Regions from separate parts of the Lysinibacillus sp. NPDC048646 genome, predicted to be linked through region 1. Evidence: riboswitches for the same ligand, from Rfam matches in the RefSeq annotation. Region 1 holds a riboswitch; each other region holds the start of a gene.
The links. A riboswitch is a leader RNA that binds a small molecule or an ion and turns the genes downstream of it on or off. The one in region 1 is predicted to bind S-adenosylmethionine.
Positions count from the first base shown of each region.

Region 2: another riboswitch for S-adenosylmethionine. It lies ahead of ACQKII_RS06745 (O-acetylhomoserine aminocarboxypropyltransferase/cysteine synthase family protein); the one in region 1 lies ahead of ACQKII_RS23110 (YezD family protein).
Region 3: another riboswitch for S-adenosylmethionine. It lies ahead of ACQKII_RS18715 (bifunctional homocysteine S-methyltransferase/methylenetetrahydrofolate reductase); the one in region 1 lies ahead of ACQKII_RS23110 (YezD family protein).
Region 4: another riboswitch for S-adenosylmethionine. It lies ahead of ACQKII_RS19335 (methionine ABC transporter ATP-binding protein); the one in region 1 lies ahead of ACQKII_RS23110 (YezD family protein).

Region 1 covers NZ_JBNNLZ010000036.1:7,410-12,977, forward strand. The annotation lists gene ACQKII_RS23090 (flavin reductase family protein) at 1-237, shown strand, start outside; gene ACQKII_RS23095 (hypothetical protein) at 510-926, shown strand; gene ACQKII_RS23100 (hypothetical protein) at 919-1,113, opposite strand; gene ACQKII_RS23105 (ECF transporter S component) at 1,134-1,691, opposite strand; gene ACQKII_RS23110 (YezD family protein) at 1,934-2,089, opposite strand; SAM riboswitch class I at 2,161-2,257, opposite strand; gene ACQKII_RS23115 (hypothetical protein) at 2,582-2,839, opposite strand; gene helD (RNA polymerase recycling motor HelD) at 3,269-5,568, shown strand, end outside.
Region 2 covers NZ_JBNNLZ010000004.1:36,737-42,304, reverse strand. The annotation lists gene ACQKII_RS06745 (O-acetylhomoserine aminocarboxypropyltransferase/cysteine synthase family protein) at 1-1,130, opposite strand, end outside; SAM riboswitch class I at 1,249-1,362, opposite strand; gene ACQKII_RS06740 (glycerol-3-phosphate acyltransferase) at 1,520-2,152, shown strand; gene ACQKII_RS06735 (DASS family sodium-coupled anion symporter) at 2,351-3,832, shown strand; gene ACQKII_RS06730 (succinate CoA transferase) at 3,891-5,411, opposite strand.
Region 3 covers NZ_JBNNLZ010000021.1:31,551-37,118, reverse strand. The annotation lists gene hemG (protoporphyrinogen oxidase) at 1-1,239, shown strand, start outside; SAM riboswitch class I at 1,364-1,465, shown strand; gene ACQKII_RS18715 (bifunctional homocysteine S-methyltransferase/methylenetetrahydrofolate reductase) at 1,563-3,410, shown strand; gene metH (methionine synthase) at 3,403-5,568, shown strand, end outside.
Region 4 covers NZ_JBNNLZ010000022.1:68,676-74,243, reverse strand. The annotation lists gene ACQKII_RS19345 (MetQ/NlpA family ABC transporter substrate-binding protein) at 141-992, opposite strand; gene ACQKII_RS19340 (methionine ABC transporter permease) at 1,068-1,736, opposite strand; gene ACQKII_RS19335 (methionine ABC transporter ATP-binding protein) at 1,726-2,754, opposite strand; SAM riboswitch class I at 2,839-2,944, opposite strand; gene ACQKII_RS19330 (thioredoxin family protein) at 3,023-3,334, opposite strand; gene ACQKII_RS19325 (hypothetical protein) at 3,349-3,690, opposite strand; gene gcvH (glycine cleavage system protein GcvH) at 3,786-4,166, opposite strand; gene ACQKII_RS19315 (arsenate reductase family protein) at 4,248-4,604, opposite strand; gene ACQKII_RS19310 (hypothetical protein) at 4,601-4,843, opposite strand; gene ACQKII_RS19305 (acyl-CoA dehydrogenase family protein) at 4,949-5,568, opposite strand, start outside.

The DNA of each region.
Region 1 (5,568 bases):
TTTTCGAGTAAAATTCCTGACCGTTTTGCCCAAACAACTTGGTCAACTTCCGGACATGGTTTACCGATTTTACATGATACATTATCCACATTACAATGCGAAACATTTAAGCAAGTCGATGCAGGTGACCATACAATATTCATTGGGCATGTCTTGGAAATTGATAATGCGCAAAAAGAACCACTGCTCTATCATCGTCGGCATTTAGGTCAAATTCCTACAAGTTTTTACGATTAACCTACCCCTTTATCGTAATATGCTAAGAAAAATAAGTGACTTCACTATTCATTTTACGCAGACCATTGGCTTTCGTGCAAAAAACATGCGTATAGGTCACTTCTATTTCTATTCGGAAGAGAGTTATCTCAAGTTCACACTTTGAGGTAACTCCTTTTTTTGTTGAATCAACCCACTTTCATTCATATAGCAGGAAGTTCTATCGCACAACGAGAATTCTATTGTTTGAGGAGGAATTATCTTACACAAGGAAAGGAATGTAGACAATAACAATGTTGCCCTTTAAAAAAATGCTCATCCTCATCTTAGTGGTCTTTATGACCGCCAGTTGCGCAGGTATAGAAAGACAAATAATAATCGTGGAAAAACAGTATGAAACTGGTATGTATGAGGACTTTCAGGAAATTACCAATCGAAAAAAAGTAAATGTAGTAAAAAAGATACTTCATAATGCGAAATGGCAACAGATGAAAGTAGATATGGCCAGAGAGGCTGACTATCAATTCATTTTTCAATTTGTCGATCCGAATATCCAAACAAAGGCGATCCTCTACTCCATTTGGATAAGTCCAGACAAAGACACATTAGAAGTTGTAGCAGGTGACAATCAATATGTACACCTCAACAACGAAGATTCTCAAAAGCTATTCGAAGCCCTAACAGACACGAATCTTGCCGATATCAATTAAAAAACGTCCATTTCACCATGGACGTCCCTCTCGGAATTAAGAGCTTTAAAAGTCCACTGTCCCGTATTAAATCTCGCTCATTTTTAGCATTCCCCCCTGCTTGATCTCGCGTAACGGCTGTTTCCTTAAATTTTTCCGCAAGCGAAATTGCGATTTCTTCAATACTTTTAACTACTTTTGTCGTCATTATTATTCCTCCTGTTTTTACTATGTACAATTATATTTCAAGCGTTGCTGGGTCAACCAAACACGAATATTGCGGAATACTATTATTGTCACAATCATGACAATGACACCTTTCACGAGATTGAATGGTAAAATCCCTAGAACAATCATATCTTTTAAGGCATCGCCCTTCACAGGTTCCATTCCTAAAAACAAGGTGTACATCGGTAGGAAAAGCACATAATTCAGGAGACTCATACCAACTGCCATCGAAACTGTACCTGCAAGCAAACCAATGACAAGCCCCTTACCACGCTGAATTTTTGAATAGCAGAAATACACTGGGATGATGAATAACACGCCTGTTGTAAAGTTGGCTAAATGCCCTACCGGTACACCCGTCATGCTTCCTGACAATAACCAATCCAACATATTTTTTAATAGCTCCACTAAAATCCCCGCAACTGGCCCCATCGTCATTGCTGCTAATAAGGCTGGCACATCACTAAAATCTACCTGTAGGAAACTGGGAAACGGTGGTAATGGAAAATTAAATAACATCAGTACAATAGATATACTACTCAGTACACCAATATTCATGAAATATCTTAATTTCAAAATGCTCACTCCTTTTTAAATCACTGCTAATTAAGAAACACTTCGATCAGATGGGTATTTTTTATACCTACGGATCGTACGTTGAACCAATCGGGCTTTTACAGTCAGTTCGGCGCCCGTCTTACTGACCGTTCATGCGGGTAAAAAAAAGACCACACATAAGCAAAGGGATGATCCCTGCTTATGATGTGGCCTCCAGATTTCTAGTCAGCTGCGTTTATTCGCTATTTTTTTTGTGGAAATCTTTGCTTTTCAAGTCGATTAATTTGCACAATAACACCATCTTGAATGGTGATATGCACCTCGCCAAATTGTAGATTTTGAATAGCATTGGCAATCACTTCTAATTTCTTGTCATCAACCTTTGCTGTTTGAGACATTCGATACACCCCTTCTTTTTCATACTTTTTTGTACAAAAGAGGTCAACGCATCATGATGATTCGATGGACCCCCTTATCTCTTAGAAAACTCTGCTGGATTTGGCACCGATTCATATCGGTTGCCGAGGCTTCATTGGGCCAAGTCCCTCCACCTCTCTTGATAAGGTATTACGTTTCACTTGGAAATAATTCTATAATTCTGAAAACCTATTGTCAATATAAATGTTACAAAACCTAGACGATTACTATGAAATTAAGTAAAATGGTTCATTTTGTAAAAAATATCCGTTCGCTTATAGTCAAAATTAAGCGAACGGATGTTTTTTTACTTTAGAGGGATACAGGAGAGAAAAAGCTATTCGAATCTAAACCCGCCTCGTTTATTAGTCGTTAATCTAAAAAAATCCTGCTTCGTTCGTTCGCTCAATAAGAAAAGCTGCCTTTGATTTCGGCAGCTGTGTCTTAAACTCTTACCTCCGTTCGTTAAATAATCATCTAGCTGGAACTGGCATATATTTTGTGAAATAAGCACCTAAAATCAACAAAATTACCGTAATAGACCAATTCAATAGTCCCATAAAGTCAAACCAATAAGCGAGCAGATTTGTTACAGCAATTAAATATAAACAAATTGTCGTTAAAGTACTTTTAATCCCTGTGATACCCGCTTTTTTTCTTTTTTGAACCACAACCGATATTGAAAAAATAAGTGCAATTATTAGTATAGTAGATAAAATAATCTGTACCAATTTACATTCCCCCTTCGTAGTAATCGTAAGATTTTAATTCTTTCTAAATATTCGTTGCGAAACTTATTAAGGTTCAATTCTTATTGCGTTAAACTGTTCTTATAAAACAATCGCACGCTGTTAGTTAAATAAGAAAAAAAACAGAAATTAATGAAGGTTTATATATTTCAGCGTAAAATTGTAGTCAAAAAAGCACCCGCTTATCTAGTGGGTGCGTGTTTCTTGCATTCAATTGGTGTATGTTAAAACAAAAAGCATTAAGAATCCACAAGTATAGAAATCATGTCCAATACATTGAAAAAAATGAGAACCTGTGGTAAATTTATATAGATATATGCTTAAAAATAATAATGTGCATTATATCCCTATTATAGATTATACAATATACTTTTTCGTTTGTCAATCCCAATTTTTTAAGGAGTGGTTGCTATGGATTCAGAATTTCAGCAGGAGCAAAAACGAGTGGACAGTGTAATAGAGACGATAACGCAGCAAATCAGCAAATTAGAGGAAGAAACTTCTCGGCGTCGGAACGAACTGGTTAATATACGTAAACACTTTTGGGATGAAGTCAAGGTGAATGTTGATACCTTTGACGATTATCTCGAGACCATCATCGGTTTGAGACAAGAGGCTCAAGCACTATCAGTAAGCCAAAGCACCCATAAACATGCATCCAAGAGATTGTCCACGCTGCGCCGTATGCAGAAGGCTCCCTACTTCGGTCGAATTGATTTCATCGAGGAAGGAAATTCAACTCAGGAACAATTCTATATTGGCATCTCCTCACTTATGGATGAAAGTGGAGATGATTTCCTTATCTACGACTGGAGAGCACCGGTCTCAAGTGTCTACTATGATTACCAGCCCGGCCCTGCTCAGTATGCAACACCTGGAGGCGTATTCCAAGGCATATTGGAGAAAAAGTGGCAATATCTTATCCGCGGCGGTGTTCTCCAATCCATGTTCGATACCAGCCTTACCATTGGAGACGAGATTTTACAACAGGTGCTGGGCAAAGGGACTGACAAACATATGCACAGTATAGTAGCGACCATTCAACAGGAGCAAAACCGAATTATTCGTCATGATCGTGGGAGACTGCTCATTGTTCACGGTGCAGCTGGCAGCGGCAAGACATCTGCCGCCCTACAGCGAATTGCTTATTTGCTCTACAAATATCGAGATCGTCTGAATGCTGATCAAATTATTCTATTTTCACCTAACTCAATGTTTAACAGTTATGTGTCCAATGTGCTGCCAGAACTTGGCGAAGAGAATATGCAGCAAGTCACATTTCAGGAATACTTGGATCATCGGTTAAGTAAAGCGTTTCAAGTTGAAAATCCCTACGAGCAACTGGAATATGTTTTAACTGCTACGAATACCCCCTCCTACAAGTCAAGGGTTGCGAGCATTCGATTCAAAGCATCACCCCTTTTTTTCGAAGCGATCGAATCATATAGGAAGTCGTTAGAGTTATCTGGACTGTTTTTCAAGGACTTGCTCTTCAGAGGTACGCCGATTGTTACCGCTCAACAAATAGCAGAAAGGTTTTATAGTAACGACACTTCACTCCGCTTCCATAATAGACTTGAAAAGTTAAAGGATTGGCTAATTAAGAAAATAAATGAAACCCAAAAGGCTGAACTGACGAAGCCGTGGATACAGGAAAAAATCGAGCTGCTTAGCAACGAGGATTACGATAAGGCTCATTCCTACTTAGCGAAAAAAAGCGGTTTTAGAGGAGAATCGATTGCCGACTATGAGATCGAACCTGAGGCACTTGCCCGATTGATTGTTCAACAGAAATTAAAGCCGTTACGTAAACGAGTCCAAACATTTGGTTTCATCGACATTAAGGGGATATATAAGCAGCTTTTTGCTGATCCCCTGCAGATCAAACAGTGGATAGAGGGGGAAACACCCGCGGAGTGGGCGGATATTTGTCGAGCGACGCTAGAAATGCTAGACGAAGGCAAACTATTATACGAAGATGCTACTCCGTTTTTACTTATGCAAGAGTTGATTCAAGGCTTTCAGACCAATCGCTCGATCAAGCACATTCTTGTTGACGAGGCACAGGACTATTCACCATTTCAATTCGAGTTTCTAAAACGATTGTTTCCTTCGGCAAGGATGACTGTACTAGGTGACTTTAATCAGGCGATATTCGCCCATGCCAGTGAAATGGTGGATTTTCACATCCTTAGCAGCTTATATGGACAGGATGAAACGGAAGTGATTAACATGACGCGCAGCTACCGTTCCACAAAACCGATCATCGAATTTACACGCAGACTAGTGCCAAACGGCGAACGGATTATCCCTTTCGAACGCGATGGCGAGTTGCCTGTGCTGACACAATTGCCCGATCACGCAGAACTGCACCGCTGCATTGCATCCAAAGTCGCAACTTTGCGCAGTCTTGGCTATAACAGCATTGCCATCATATGCAAATCAGCTGAGGAAAGTAAGAGTGCTTATGAAGCCTTATCCAATATCGATGATATTAAGCTCTTGAAGAACGGCTCACTTGAGTATGAACAAGGAGTTGTTGTCATACCGTCTTATTTGTCCAAAGGCATCGAATTCGAAGCTGTCATCATTTATGACGCCTCGGAGCAAGTATACGGAGCTGACAGCCAGCGCAGACTATTTTATACCGCCTGCACCAGAGCTATGCATCATTTGCAACTTTACAGTGTAGGTAAACCGACCCCATTATT
Region 2 (5,568 bases), on a different contig from region 1:
TGAATAATTAATGATTTAGCATCCCCTACGTTTGCTACGTGTGAGAATAATTTCACACTGTCAATTAGTTTACGACCTGCTTCACGTCCACCTTTAATGCCAAATGTAAGCACAGAACCAAAGCCATTTTTCAAGTATTTTTTGGCTAACTCATGGGTAGCGAAATCCTCTAAACCATTGTAATTTACATATTCCACAGATGGGTGGTTACGTAAATATTCAGCCACAGCTAATGCATTTTCGTTGTGTTTAGGGATACGCAAATGAAGCGTTTCTAAACCTTGTAATAAGTTAAATGCTGCATCAGCACTTAAAGTTGGTCCGAAATCCCGCAATAATTGCACACGCAGTTTTGTGGCAAACGCTGCTGCTGCTGTATCGATACCGTAACGTATACCGTGGTAGGAAGCATCCGGCTCTGTAAAGCCAGGGAATCTTCCTTGTGTCCAGTCAAATTTCCCTGCATCTACAACAACACCACCTAAAGTCGTTCCGTGACCGCCGATCCATTTTGTTGCTGAGTGAACGACAATATCTGCACCAAAATCAATTGGAGTAGAGCCATATGGAGAAGCAAATGTACTATCGATAATTAGTGGTAAGCCATTTTCATGTGCGATGTTAGCTACTGTTTCTACATCTAGTACTTTTAAACTTGGATTGCCGTAACCTTCAGCAAATATGGCTTTTGTTTTTTCGTTAATGGCTGAACGGAAATTCTCTGGGTTCGTCTCATCTACAAAAATAGTTTTAATACCGTAGTTTGGTAATGTATTTGCTAGTAAGTTATATGTGCCTCCGTATAAAGAACTTGCTGCTACGATTTCATCGCCTGCACCCGCAAGATTTAAAATTGAAAATGCGATAGCCGCTGCACCTGATGAAAGTGCTACTGCTGCTGTCCCACCTTCTAATAAAGCAACGCGTTTTTCAAAAACGTCTACAGTTGGGTTGGTAATACGTGTATAAATATTGCCCGCTTCTTCTAGAGCGAAAAGACGTTGCGCATGAGCAGTGTCTTTAAATACGAAAGCTGTTGAACGGTATACTGGCACTGTACGAGAGCCTGTGACTGGATCGGGCTCTTGGCCTCCGTGTAATAGTAATGTCTCTGGTCTAAAATTAGTCATTATTGTTCCTCCTAAAATGGTTATTTTTTTACGATGGTACCGGAGATGAGGAGGATTTTCTGTAGAAAACAAAAACCCTCTTCAGTTAAGAAGAGGGTTGCGGTTGCAAGTTTTCCTCCCCTTATCTGCCAGATCCAAGTAAGAATCTGTAGGAATTAGCACCTTAGCAAGTAAGTTACTTGCTGGTTGCCGGGCATCATAGGGCCTATCCCTCCGCCGCTCTTGATAAGAGTATGTGATTCAATTTCCATCGTTGTTACACAGTATAAACATAGACTTTTTTTCTGTCAACACTAAAATTTCATTTTTTCTGAAACTTCTGTCTGCTCCTTTACGTAATATGAACGCATACAATACTTTAAAATATATTTATTGAGAGGAGTATTTTTATGGTAAAAGCCTTGATAATTTGTCTTATCGTTGGCTATCTAATTGGCTGTTTTCACGGCTCAAAAGTAGCGCAATTTTTATCGGGGGTAGATTTAAAAAAGGCTGGGCATGGCAATCCAGGTGCCTCAAATGCAACTCTTTCGCTCGGTTGGAAATACGGTATATTAGTGGCACTAATTGATATTGGTAAAGGCGTTGCCGCCATTATTGGTGTACATCTATATTTAGCTAATACTTCGCATTTAACGGACGTACAAATTTGGCTCTTAACGTATACAATTGCTGCTGGTGTAATTTTAGGGCATAATTTCCCCTTTCATATGGGCTTCAATGGAGGTAAAGGAACCGCTTCGATTATAGGAATTTTGCTTGCTGTCGATTGGAAAATCGGACTAGTTGCACTCATATTATTTGTCATTTTATCATTTGCCACTAACTATTTAATCGTCGGTGTCCTTGAATTTTATGTAGTATTTTGTACAGCTACTTACTTATGGATTCCAGGAATAGGTCCAACAATAATTGCACTTCTACTTTTTGGCATAGCACTTGTCTTACATATTGAAAATATTAAACGATTACTCCAAGGTACCGAACCTAAAGTAACTTCTGCTTTTAAGAAAAAGAAATAATATGATTTTGGATATTATTGTATTTTTTGTGACCATCCATTCTCTCGTTATAACTTAATATTGCTGTAAACAGAGATTTTTTTACATTCTTTTACTTTTTACAATAAATAGACAAAATTACTTTCTTAAAAAAACATTTTACTTACCGATGTTATAGGAAACTATCGTCATATTTATCGTTAGAAAGGATGAATTAATATGTCTTCTCTCGAGAAAACAGCACCTAAACGCAATTTAAAACCATTATGGATTGGCCTAGCTTTCGCGGCACTAATTATTATTACATTTTTACCAAGTAGTGGAGACCTACCTGTAGCTGGCCAACGCGCTCTAGCGATTTTAGCTTTTGCTGTCATCCTTTGGGTAACCGAGGCCGTATCGTATCCTGTCAGTTCTGCCATGATTATCGCACTTGTGACAGTTATGCTAGGTCTGGCCCCCTCAATGGAGGATCCCACAACAGATTTAGGTACATCAGGCGCGCTAAAAATGGCATTAAGTGGATTTAGTAACTCTGCGGTTGCACTAGTAGCCGCAGCACTTTTCTTAGCAGCAGCCATGCAAATCACAAATTTACATAAACGGCTTGCTTTATGGATTTTATCGCTAGTTGGCACAAAAACGAAAGCGATTGTCTTCGGTGCTATTTTAGTATCCATAGTACTAGCTTTCTTCGTACCCTCTGCTACAGCACGTGCTGGTGCAGTTGTACCAATTCTACTTGGCATGGTTGCCGCATTTGGCTTACCACGTGATAGTCGTCTAGCTGCTTTACTCGTTATCACATCTGTCCAAGCAGTTTCGATTTGGAATATCGGTATTAAAACAGCAGCTGCACAAAATATGGTTGCTTTAAACTTTATCAAAGAACAGTTTGGTGTAGATATTTCTTGGGGAGCTTGGTTACTATACGCCGCACCATTCTCAATCATCATGTCGGTGGCTCTATTCTTCATCATGATTACTTTAATTAAACCTGAGACAAGCAATATAGCGGGCGGTAAAGATGTAATTAAAAAGCAACTTGCAGATTTGGGTCCATTAAAAGCACCTGAAATTCGTTTAATCATAACATCGATAGTACTTTTATTTTTCTGGGCAACTGAGGACAAACTTCACCCATTCGATACGACAACTGTCACAATTGTTGCGATAGCGATTCTATTAATGCCAAAGATCGGTGTTTATACGTGGAAAGAAGTTGAGCCGCATATTCCTTGGGGGACAATTATCGTCTTTGCCGTTGGGATTATGTTGGGGACAGTACTACTAAATACAGAAGGTGCGACGTGGTTATCAGATACTGTCTTCGGATCACTAGGTCTTGATTCTATGCCAATTCTAGCAACAATCGCGATTGTTACCCTTTTCAATATCCTTATTCATCTGGGCTTTGCCAGTGCTACAAGCCTAGCTTCCGCACTGATTCCGGTGTTCATTGTATTAGCTTCAACATTAACAGTAAATGTTGATCAAGTCGGTTTCGTATTAGTCCAACAGTTTGTCATTAGCTTCGGATTCTTATTACCGATTAGCGCACCCCAAAACATGCTTGCCTATGGTACCGGAGCCTTTACAACTAAAGATTTCTTAAAATCGGGTATTCCCTTAACGATTATCGGGTACCTCCTAGTCCTTTTATTCACAGCAACATATTGGAAATGGATTGGATTGTTATAACAAAAAGAAAAGCCTTGAGAGACAATTTCGTCTTCCTCAAGGCTTTTTGCCTATATTTTTATTTAGCAAATGATGGATCTTTCATCGTGCCGTTCTTTGCCAAGTTCACGTGCCAAGATAATGCTTTTTCTAAATCATGTGGTGTATGGTGACTGCCTGTTGCTTCAATCGCTGCATTGAAGTACGCCCATAATTGTTCACGGTATTCAGGGTGAGCACAGTTATCAATAATGCGCCCAACGCGCTCTTTTGGTGCAAGACCACGTAAATCTGCTACACCTTGTTCTGTTACGATAACATCAACATCGTGCTCCGTATGGTCAACATGCGACACCATTGGCACGATACTTGAAATTTTACCGCCTTTAGCGTACGATTTCGTCACAAAAATACCCAAACGTGCATTACGTGCAAAATCACCTGAACCACCAATACCGTTCATCATTTTTGTACCGGATACATGTGTAGAGTTTACATTTCCATAAATATCTAATTCAAGTGCTGTATTAACAGATATTAACCCGAGTCGACGAATAATCTCAGGCTGATTTGAAATTTCCTGCGGACGTAATACTAATTTGTCTGCATATTTTTCAAAATTATCATATACACGGTTTCCTACTTCTGCGGATAGGGTAATAGAAGTAGCAGATGCAAAACTTATTTTACCTGCATCCATTAAGTCAAATACTGCATCCTGTAGTACTTCTGAATACACTTCTAAGTTTTCAAATTCTGAATCTTTGAATCCTAGTAATACAGCATTCGCTACTGAACCGACTCCAGATTGTAATGGGCGTAAACTCGTTGTTAAACGACCTACTTTAATTTCTTCGCGAAGGAAATTCAATAGATGATTTGCCATAGTATCTGTTTCCTCATCGGCCGGGACAATTGTCGATGGTGCATCTAAAATATCTGAAATAACAATACCTTTAACTTTATCTAAATCTAGTGGAATACCAATGGTACCAAGGCGATCCGATGCATTTTGCAAAGCAATCGGTGAACGTTTACCTTGTGGACCTGGTACGTAAATATCATGGATACCTTCTAATGCATCAAGCTGTGCTACGTTTAACTCAATGATTACTTGGTCAGCTTCTTGCACAAAAATTGGAGAGTTACCAACTGAAGTTGTTGGAATTAGTAAGCCGTCTTCTGTAATAGCAGCCGCTTCGATAATGGCAAAATCGATTGGACCAATGATGCCTTGGCGTACTAATTCAGCATTATGTGACAAATGTGCGTCGACATATGTGATGTCACCGCTGTTGATTTTATTACGAATACCAGAATCTGATTGGAAAGGACCACGCTTGCGAATAACCCCAGCTTCTGCTAAGTATTGGTCAACTTCTGGTCCAAGTGATGCACCTGTGTATACATCTACCTTGAAGCTCTCTGTTTTTGCTTTCTCTACTAGTGCAAGCGGTACCACTTTTACGTCACCAGCACGTGTAAATCCACTCATTCCAAGTACCATACCATCCTTAATCCAAGAGGCTGCTTCTTCTGCTGTTACAACTTTACTGCGCAACTGTTCATTACGAAGTTTTTTCGCTAACTTTTCTTCCATTTTCTATTCCTCCATCCCACTCGTATTTACTTCAACTAGATTATTTGCCCCCAGTTTTTTTGGTACACCCCACCAATTTCTTCAGGCATAAATCGAATAATCTGTCGCATACATAATTTTACACTAAGCAGAATATTTAAGCTATATCTAACAAAAT
Region 3 (5,568 bases), on a different contig from region 1:
GAGCAAGGCTTCATCATGGAAACAGGAGCAGATTCCATCGTGGCTCGACATAAAGGAGTCATGGAGCTCGTGCAGGAGCTTGAGTTTGAAGAAGAACTTGTATTCAACGAAACCGGTATATCTTATATTTATACAAATAATGAATTACATGCCATTCCGGCAGACTCGACATTTGGTATTCCAATGAGTCTAGCCTCTCTTGAAGCTAGCACACTTGTATCAGCAGCAGGAAAGCAAGAAGCATTGAAAGATTTAACAATGCCAAATGAAGGTTTTACAAAAGAAAGCTCCATTGGCGAGTTTTTAACATACTATTTAGGCGAGGAACTTGTGAAAAATCAAATAGCACCAGTGCTAGCTGGGGTATACTCAGGGAATTTAAATCAGCTATCCATTGGCTCAACGTTACCGTACTTAATCGACTATAAAAATGACTATGGAAGTGTGATCAAAGGCTTTGATGCGAATCGCGAGCAATTTGTAAAAGCTACAAATAAAAAATTTATTTCATTTAAAAAAGGTTTGTCATCACTTATTGACCGACTTGAAGAAACGTTAACGGATGTAGAAATTGTCAAAGAGATAGCGACAACACAGGTGAAGAAAGAGGAGGGCCACTATGGTGTTACGTTAGCAAATGGTGTAACGATTGAAGCAGATCATGTCGTCTTAGCATTGCCTAACGAGGCTGTACAATATTTATTGCAAGACACGTCATTAAATAATTATTTTGAAAAATTTAATACCGCATCAGCGATTACGATTTATTTAGGCTTTGATGTACCGGATGCTGTCCTCCCAGCAGACGGAACGGGCTTTATTGTGTCACATAATTCGAATTTACAATGCAATGCGGCAACATGGACGAGCAGAAAATGGCAGCATACATCAGCAGACAGTAAATTACTTGTACGATTGTTTTATAAGAGCATTAACCCTGCCTATGAGGAATTATGTGCAATGACAGATGAAGAATTGGCTGTTGTAGCACTAGAGGATGTACGAAAAAGCTTAGGTATTGAGGAAAACCCAACTGTTGTGAATGTTACGAAATGGATTGATCAAATGCCAAAATATGATTTAGCTCATCAAGAAGCATTAAAAGGATTAACAGCTGAACTTGCAGAAAGATATCCTAATTTATCAATTGCAGGTTGTTCTTATTTCGGCGTAGGGATCGGTGCTTGTATTCAAAATGGTAAAAAAATCGGTGAAGAGCTAGCTGAAAAATTATCTTAAGTTTTAGGGAAAACTCAAAAAACATTTATTTCGTGTGAAAAATCCTTTGTTACGTGAAATAGTCTTGACTCTATCGTTTGTAAACGATATGATTCTTTTAATTATTTAAAAAATTCATACTACATTCTTATCAAGAGAAGCTGAGGGACTGGCCCTGCGACGCTTCAGCAACCAACTTCGTGTCAGGTGCTAAATCCAGAAGACCTTTTTGGTCCGAAGATGAGAAGGAAAAAACAATTACGATTCGTTAAAGCCTTCTTTTTTTGTGAAAGAAGGCTTTTTATATTTTTATTTTGAAAACAAGGGAAGCGAGGTTACGTTTTATGGGATTGCTTGAAAAGTTAAAAACACAAGTCTTAACAGCAGATGGTGCAATAGGCACTGTACTATATGGTTATGGTTTGGAGTACTGCCACGAAGAAATGAATGTACAACGACCAGAATTAATTGAAAAGATTCATCGTGAATATATTGCGGCTGGCGCTGATATTATCCAAACTAATACATATGGTGCCAATGCGATTAAATTAGCTCGATATGGGTTAGAAACACGTGTGCAGCAGTTCAATGAAGCAGCGATTACGATTGCCAAGCGTGCAGCAGCAGATGGTGGACAATTTGTACTTGGTACAATCGGAGGAATCCGTGGTATTCGTAAAAGTGATGCAACATTAGAAGAAATTTTAATGACTGTTGAAGAACAGGCAACAGTGTTACTTGCAGGTAATCCAGATGGCCTTTTACTAGAAACGTATTATGATTTTGAAGAGTTAACAGCATCATTATCCATGTTACGGACAAAAACAAATTTACCGATTATTGTACAAGTATCCATGCATGAGCCGGGGATACTGCAAAACGGGATGACATTAAATCATGCCTTACATGAGTTAGAGACACTTGGTGCGGATGTGGTTGGTGTTAACTGTCGATTAGGCCCCCATCATACAATTCAAGCATTCGAAGGGGTAGAGCTTCCTGATAAGGCATTTATGTCAGCATATCCGAATGCTTCTCTATTAGATGTGGAGGATGGACGTGTCGTATATGAGTCAGAAGCAGATTACTTTGGTCGAGCGGCAGTTGCTCTACGAAATCAAGGCGTACGTTTAATCGGTGGTTGTTGTGGGACGACACCCAAGCATATTGCTGCAGCTAAAAAATACTTAGAAGAGCTAGCACCTGTTGAAGAAAAATATGCAAAGCCAGAAAAGGTTGAAATCGTTCGTGAGGCAGAACCCGCAACGTATGAGCCGTTACATGAAAAGGTCAAACGTGAGCGTTCTATCATTGTAGAATTAGATACACCAAGACATTTAGAAATTGACGGTTTTATGGATGGGGCCAAAAAGCTCTACGATGCAGGCGCTGATGTGGTGATGATGGCAGATAATTCTTTAGCATCCCCGCGTATTAGCAATATTGCGATGGGCGCTTTGCTTAAGGGAACACAAGGTATACGACCACTGACGCATATTACATGCCGCGACCGTAATTTAATTGGTCTGCAATCGCATTTGATGGGCCTAAATGCACTTGGGATTCATGATATTTTAGCAGTTACTGGGGATCCGACAAAGGTGGGCGATTTCCCAGGTGCGACAAGTGTTTATGATGTATCCTCAATGGAACTTATACAACTTATTAAGCAGTTGAATGAAGGAGTATCATTCTCTGGAAAGCCACTTCGTAAAAAGGCTAACTTCTCGGTAGCGGCAGCATTCAATCCGAATGTACGTGTATTGGACCGTGCCGTGGTACGATTAGAGAAGAAGATTGAACATGGTGCAGATTACTTCATTTCACAGCCTGTGTATACGAAGGAAAAGATTGTAGAAATTTACGAGGCAACGAAGCATTTAGACGCACCGATTTATATTGGAATTATGCCCGTTACGAGCTATAAGAGTGCAGAGTTTTTACACCATGAAGTGCCAGGTATTAAATTATCTGAGGATGCATTAGCACGCATGAAGGCTTGTGGTGACGATAAGGATCGTGCAACGTTAGAAGGAATTGAGATTGCAAAAGAATTAGTAGAAGTAGCGGCGGAATATTTCAATGGTATTTACTTAATAACACCATTTTTACGCTATGATATGACGCTAGAGTTGATGCAATATATTGAGCAATTGGATGAACAGAAAAAAGGGGTACGTATAGATGGCTAAGCACTTAATTGAAGAGCAACTAGAGAAAAGAATTTTAATTCTTGATGGCGCAATGGGTACAATGCTACAAAATGAAAACTTATCTGCAGAGGATTTTGGCGGTGAGGAGCTTGATGGTTGTAATGAGAATCTTGTGCTAACAAGACCGGATGTACTGGATAAGGTTCACCGAAAATATTTAGAAGCAGGTGCAGACATTATTTGTACAAATACGTTTGGGGGTACACCAATCGTATTAAATGAATATAATCTTGGCGCAAAGACCGAAGAAATTAATAAGCGTGCTGTGGAAATTGCTCGTAAGGTTGTGGATGAGTTTTCGACACAAGCATGGCCTCGTTTTGTGGCCGGAGCGATGGGACCGACAACCAAAACATTATCCGTAACCGGTGGTATTACATTTGATGAGCTTGAGGAAAACTTCTATGTGCAGGCGAAGGCATTAATAGAAGCAGGTGCAGATCTTCTTTTACTAGAAACGAGTCAGGATATGCTGAACGTAAAGGCTGGGACACTAGGTGTGTCACGTGCCTTTGAAACTACTGGAAAAGAAATCCCGGTGATGATTTCAGGTACGATTGAACCAATGGGAACAACACTTGCAGGTCAAACAATTGATGCATTTTATATTTCAATTGAGCATATTAAGCCGTTATCAGTTGGCTTAAACTGTGCAACAGGTCCAGAGTTCATGACAGACCATATTCGTTCACTTGCAGAGCTTTCTACTGGCTATATTAGCTGTTATCCAAATGCAGGCTTACCGGACGAAGAAGGTTGCTATCATGAATCACCAGAATCACTTTCGCAGAAATTAAAAGGCTTCGCTGAAAAAGGTTGGTTGAATATTGTCGGTGGTTGTTGTGGGACTACACCAGCGCATATTGCAGCTATCCGCGAGGCAATAAAAGATGAAAAACCACGTCAATTACCTGAAGCGACACACGGGCATGTTGTATCTGGTATCGAGCCATTAGTCTATGACGATTCCATGCGACCATTATTTATTGGGGAGCGGACGAATGTTATTGGCTCACGTAAATTTAAAAACTTAATTATAGATGGTAAGTTTGAGGAAGCAGCAGAAATTGCCCGTGCGCAGGTGAAAAATGGCGCGCATGTTATCGATATTTGTTTAGCAAACCCTGACCGTGATGAATTAGCAGATATGCGTGGTTTCATGCAAGAGGTCGTGAAAAAGGTGAAAGTGCCACTTGTAATTGACTCAACAGATGAAAAAGTGATTGAGGAAGCGTTGAAATTCTCTCAAGGTAAGGCCATCATTAACTCCATTAACCTTGAGGATGGCGAGGAACGTTTTGATGCGGTTATGCCTCTTGTGAAAAAATATGGTGGCTCATTAGTTGTCGGTACAATTGACGAACAAGGTATGGCGGTAGATCGTCAGCGCAAGTTAGAAATTGCCGAACGTTCTTATCAATTATTAACGGAGAAATGGGATCTAGCACCAGAAGACATTATTTTTGATCCTTTAATGTTCCCAGTTGGTACAGGAGATGAGCAATATATTGGTTCAGCACTTGAAACAATTGAGGGAATTCGACTAATCAAAGAAAAAATGCCAAGAGCATTGACAGTGCTCGGTGTTAGTAATATTTCATTCGGTTTACCACCAGTAGGTCGGGAGGTTTTGAATGCCGTCTATCTATATCACTGTACACTAGCTGGCTTAGATTATGCGATTGTCAATACGGAAAAGTTAGAGCGCTATGCGTCGATTCCTGAAGAGGAAATTAAGCTTGCTAACGATTTATTATTCAATACGAATAATGAAACACTTGCAGTATTCACCGATTTTTATCGTGATAAGAAGAAAGAAAAAACTGAAGCGGATATTCCAAAAACAGTGGAAGGTCGCTTAGCTTACTATATTTTAGAGGGTACAAAGGAAGGGCTAATTGAAGATTTAGACGCTGCTCGTGAAATTTATGATGCACCACTTGATATTATAAATGGTCCATTAATGAAAGGGATGGCTGAGGTAGGTCGCTTATTTAACGATAATCAGCTCATCGTGGCGGAAGTTCTACAATCAGCAGGTGTTATGAAGGCAGCAGTAGCACATCTTGAGCAATTCATGGAAAAAGATGAAGAAAGCGCAGGCAAAGGTAAAATGGTGCTTGCTACTGTAAAAGGC
Region 4 (5,568 bases), on a different contig from region 1:
GCACTTGGCTAGTGGTTCGCATATCCCAACGCCCACAGTGAACTTTCATCACCTAGTTGACGGACATGCCCGGCACACCAAAAAAAATAGTACAAACCAAAGTTTGTACTATTTAATCATATACTCTTTACTAAAATAAATTACTTAACTGGTACAACTGAACCTTTCCATTCTTCAAGGATGAAGTCTTGGATTTCTTTAGATGTTAATACTTCTAAGAATTTTTTAATTTCTGGTTTTGTTTCATCGCCAGCACGTACTGCGATAATATTTACATATGGTGACTCTTTATCTTCAAGAGAGATAGCATCTTCCGTTGGGTTTAAACCGTTATCAATCGCGTAGTTCGAGTTGATAAGGACAGCATCTCCTTCTTCATTTTCGAACATTTGTACAAGCATTTCTGGTGCAGTATTAGCATCGAATTTAAAGTTTTTAGGATTTTCTGCAATATCTTTAATCTCTGCTGCTGTTTTATCGATACCATCTTTTAATTTGATTAAGTTTTTAGCTTCTAATAATGAAAGCATACGACCGTGGTCTGAAACAGAGTTAGAAAGTAAGATTGTTGCACCTTCTGGAAGTTCTTCAAGCGATTTATATTTTTTAGAGTAGATTCCGATTGGTTCGATGTGTACACCGCCAGCATTAACGAAATCATATCCGTTATCTTTAATTTGTAAATCTAAGTAAGGAATATGTTGGAAATAGTTTGCATTAAGATCACCAGATTCTAAATCTTGGTTAGGTAGAACGTAATCTTGGTATGTTTCAATTTTTAGATCAATACCTTGTTCAGCTAGAATTGGTTTTGCTTTTTCTAAGATAACTGCATGTGGTGTATTAGAAGCACCTACAGTTAATGTTACATTTTCGTCTGCTTTATCTTTATCTCCAGTTGTAGAACCTGCGTCTTCTTTTTTATCAGCGCCACAAGCTGCTAGAGCTAGTACAAGTACTGATAACAATAAACCTGCTAAAAACTTCTTCATTTGTTTACACTCCCTTTTATCTTGTAAAAATATGTTAGCGGTATAAAACCGGAATAACCTTGTCTATTTTTCTTGTTAACGTTTGTCTGTTTTGGCTGTGATCATGTCGCCAATCCATTGAATGATGAAAACTACTACTAAAATTAAAATTGTTGCCATTAGAGTTACATCTTGACGATTGCGTTGAAAGCCGTCTAAAAAGGCTAAGTTTCCGAGGCCACCTGCACCAATAATACCTGCCATAGCTGTGTAACCAACCAGTGCAACAGCAGTGACTGTGACACCTGAAATAAGCGCTGGCAAAGATTCTGGAATTAAAACTTTCCAAATAATTGTTGAGGTTTTTGCCCCCATTGAACGAGCTGCCTCAATAACACCTCTATCAATTTCACGTAATGCAATTAATACCATTCGTGCATAGAACGGTGCTGCACCAATGATTAACGCTGGTAAAGCTGCATCTGCCCCACGGATTGTCCCAAGTAAAAATTTCGTGAAAGGAATTAATAAGATGATTAACACGATAAATGGAATCGAGCGGAAAATATTAACGACTGAGCCTGTTAAAAAGTTAACGATTTTATTAGCCCACAGTTGGTTAGGACTCGTTAGAAATAGTATGATACCGATGGCTAACCCAAGAATAAAGGTTACAATCGTTGAGATAGAAGTCATATACAGTGTTTCGTATGTGGCATCCCACATTTTTTCCCAGTCGACATTCGGAAAGAGACTAGTTAGCATCTGCAATCACCTCCGTTTGTACTTCCACTGTATTTAAATAATTTAAAGCAGCAGTAACATTGGTCTCTGAACCATCAATTTGTACAATAAGTGTACCGTATGCGCCATTTTTCGTTTGTGAAATATTACCATGTACAATACTAATTTCAACATCAAAGTGCTTTACTAGATGTGAAATAACAGGCTGTTCTGTTTTTTCCCCTACAAAGACAAGCTTGACAAGTTGACCGGTTGGGTAATTTGTCTTTAGTTGGGCCACTGTTTCCTGCGTTTCTTTCGTATCCGTAATTTGCGAAACAAATTTTTTCGTGATAGCCGCTTGAGGTGCTTGGAAGACCTGTAAAACTTCACCACGTTCTACAATTTCTCCAGCCTCCATCACCGCCACACGATGACAAATTTTGCGGATCACATGCATTTCATGTGTGATTAAGACAATCGTTAGCCCCAATCTTTCATTAATGTCTACAAGTAAATCAAGAATGGCATCTGTTGTCTCGGGGTCGAGTGCTGATGTTGCTTCATCACATAACAATACTTCAGGATTATTGGCAAGCGCTCGTGCAATACCAACACGTTGTTTTTGTCCGCCTGATAGCTGTGATGGATATGCTTTATCACGTCCCTTTAAACCAACAAGTGCAATCAATTCATTCACTCGTGCCTCTCGTTGTGCTTTAGGTACACCTGCAATTTCTAATGGGAACGCAATATTTTCTGCAACAGTTCGAGACCATAGTAAGTTAAAATGTTGAAAAATCATACTTACCTTTTGTCTAGCATTTCGGAGCTTTTGCCCTTTAATAGCTGAAAATTCTTGGTTGTTAACCGTCACCGTACCAGATGTCGGCTTTTCTAAACCGTTTAATAGACGGATCATCGTACTTTTACCGGCGCCACTATAGCCGATAATGCCAAAAATTTCACCTTTGTTAATGGAAAGGTTGACATCTTTGACTGCTGTTAATTCACCATTCGCGGTTTTGTATGTTTTCGTAATATTTTGAAGCTGTATCATAGCGAATACTCCTTTTCTCATATAGAAAACCCCTTCACTCACAGACAAGTTGAAGGGGTCACGTACTTTATACGTTGAACCGTTCTCTCATCTTTCAAAGAAAATTTCTTTGGGTGATTTGGCACCTTTTCACAAATGTGATGGTTGCCGGGCTTCATCGGGCACTTCCCTCCGCCACTCTTCATAAGAGTTCGATATTTTGTTTTTATTTAGAAACTTATGCTGAAATAAAATTAATATAGTTGATACTTTACCATGCTAGTAAAGTTCAGTCAATTGGTTTTTTTAACAATTCGTATAAAAATGGTACGGATTGAAAAGCATATACCTTTTCTGTAACTTTTTCGCCATCACTGATCAATAGACATGGTACACTTTCTATTTGGTAATCATAAGCCAGTTGCTCCATAAAATTTATATTCGCTTTACCAAGCTGTAGCTGCGGCAGCAACTGCTCAACAATAGCCATCATTTTAGATGCCACTGCACAAGTCCCACACATGGGTGTATATAAATATAAGGCAGTTTTTTTACCAGACTGCATAGCTGCTTCCCACTGCTCTTTTGACCATTCTTCCATCTTTTCACGCAACCTTACAAAATATATTCATTATGGATTGAGAAGTGTGCGCGAAGTAAAATCATCGCTAGCACTTTCCTCGGTGTCGTCTCTACTTCTTTATAGGTTGGCATTGTACGTAAATGTTCCGCCTCTGGATAATGTCTGTCCATTAATGCCCGTAGCTTATCACCCGATGTATCTGCATCAAAAAATGTAAATAGCTCATAGCCCTCATAAGGATCGAGTAACTCTTCTAATTGATGAACACCGATTGTACCATTTGTACAAAGTATTAGTACATTTTCACTCAAAATAGGTTCAATTTGAAGCTTATCCGAACGGCCTTCCACGATTAAACATTTCCCCTCGAACATCACGACACCCCCATTTAAACATCTAACCCCTATTACTCATTATATAATAAAAAACGCCGGTGTTTTCCGACGTTTTAAGTGTTACAGGCTTGTCTTTATTCAGCAATCATTTCTTCGTATTGTTCTGCTGTCATAAGTTTTTCCATTTCTGATGCGTCAGCAGGCTCTACAACGATCATCCATGCTTTTTCATATGGTGATTCATTTACGAATTCCGGGCTATCTTCTAAATCAGCATTTACTTCAACCACTTTACCTGAGATAGGCGCGTATAATTCAGAAACAGTTTTTACTGATTCTACACTACCGAATGGATCGTCTATTTTGATTTCATCGCCAACTTGTGGAAGCTCAACGAAAACGATATCTCCAAGTTCAGATTGTGCGAAGTGTGAAATACCGATACGTACTTTACCATCTTCTACTTTTACCCATTCATGTTCTTCAGAGTATCGTAAGTCTTTAGGTGTGCTCATGCAAAAAACCCCTCCATAAATATGTAATATATTCACTATCAGTGTGCCATACTTCTCCCATAAAAACAAGGATAAAAGCGGTTATTTCCAAGCTTGCTCAAAATCCGATTCTTTAAACCCTAGTGTCACTTTTTCCCCATCCGTTACGATGGGTCTTTTAATAAGCATACCATCTGAAGCAAGCAATGTAAGTTGCTCTTCTTCTGACATTTCAGCTAGTTTATCCTTCAAACCAAGCTCACGGTATTTCATGCCAGAAGTATTAAAAAACTTCTTCAATGGTTGCCCACTTGCCTGCCAATAGTTCTTTAATTGTTCTATTGTTGGTGGTTGTTCCACAATGTGTACCTCTTCAAATGAAACGCCATTGTCGGTTAACCATTTTTGCGCTTTTTTACATGTCGTACATTTTGGATAATAGATAAATTGAATCATCATATGTAGGCTCCTCTACAGTCATTTTCTGTAGTATACCACCATACTAGTCGTGAACCAAAATGAAACCTTTGTTTTAGGTTTGTATCCGTCACTTTCGTGATTCTATCCGTCACTTTCGCGATTCTATCCGTCACTTTCGCGATTCTATCCGTCACTTTCGCGATTCTATCCGTTACTTTCGCGATCCTATCCGTCACTTTCGCGATCCTATCCGTCACTTTCGTGATCCTATCCGTCACTTTCGTGATCCTATCCGTCACTTTCGTGATTCTATCCGTTACTTTTTCATTTTAATCCGTCTAACGCAAAAAACTAGCTCCCCATAATGGGAAGCTAGTTCATAATTATACGATGAATTTTTCTGCTTCAATTAGTTTAACTGAAGCTTCACGTTTCTTCGCAATGAGGTTATAAGGATTGTTACGCGTTAGCTTACGTAATGCAGACAATGTCATGCGTGCAGCATCTCCATCTGCTGAAGCAAGAATTGTATCTTTTGCTTCTTTTTCAATTTCTGCAAACGCCTCTTGGCAGAAGATTTGTGTGTAAAGAAGTTTTTGATGTGCTTTATCGACACCAGCACGTGCAATAGCCTTTTCTGTACGTAATACAGTTGATTCCATTGCGAATAATTGGTTAGCGATATTAGCAATATTCACAAGCACTTCTTGCTCTTGATCGAGTTTTGCGCCAAAGCGTTGTGCAGCCATACCAGCAGCTAACACAGCAATTTTCTTCGCATTTTTCACAAGGTATTTTTCTTGTGCTAAGGCTTCCGTACCCACTTCCTCCGGCATTAACATCAGAAGCTCTTGTTGTAAGTTTTGTGCCACTTGCAACAAAGGAAGCTCACCTTTCAATGCTTTTTTCATGAATGTGCCAGGTACAATCATACGATTAATTTCGTTTGTTCCCTCGAAAATACGGTTAATACGAGAATCACGGTAAATACGCTCTACTTCAT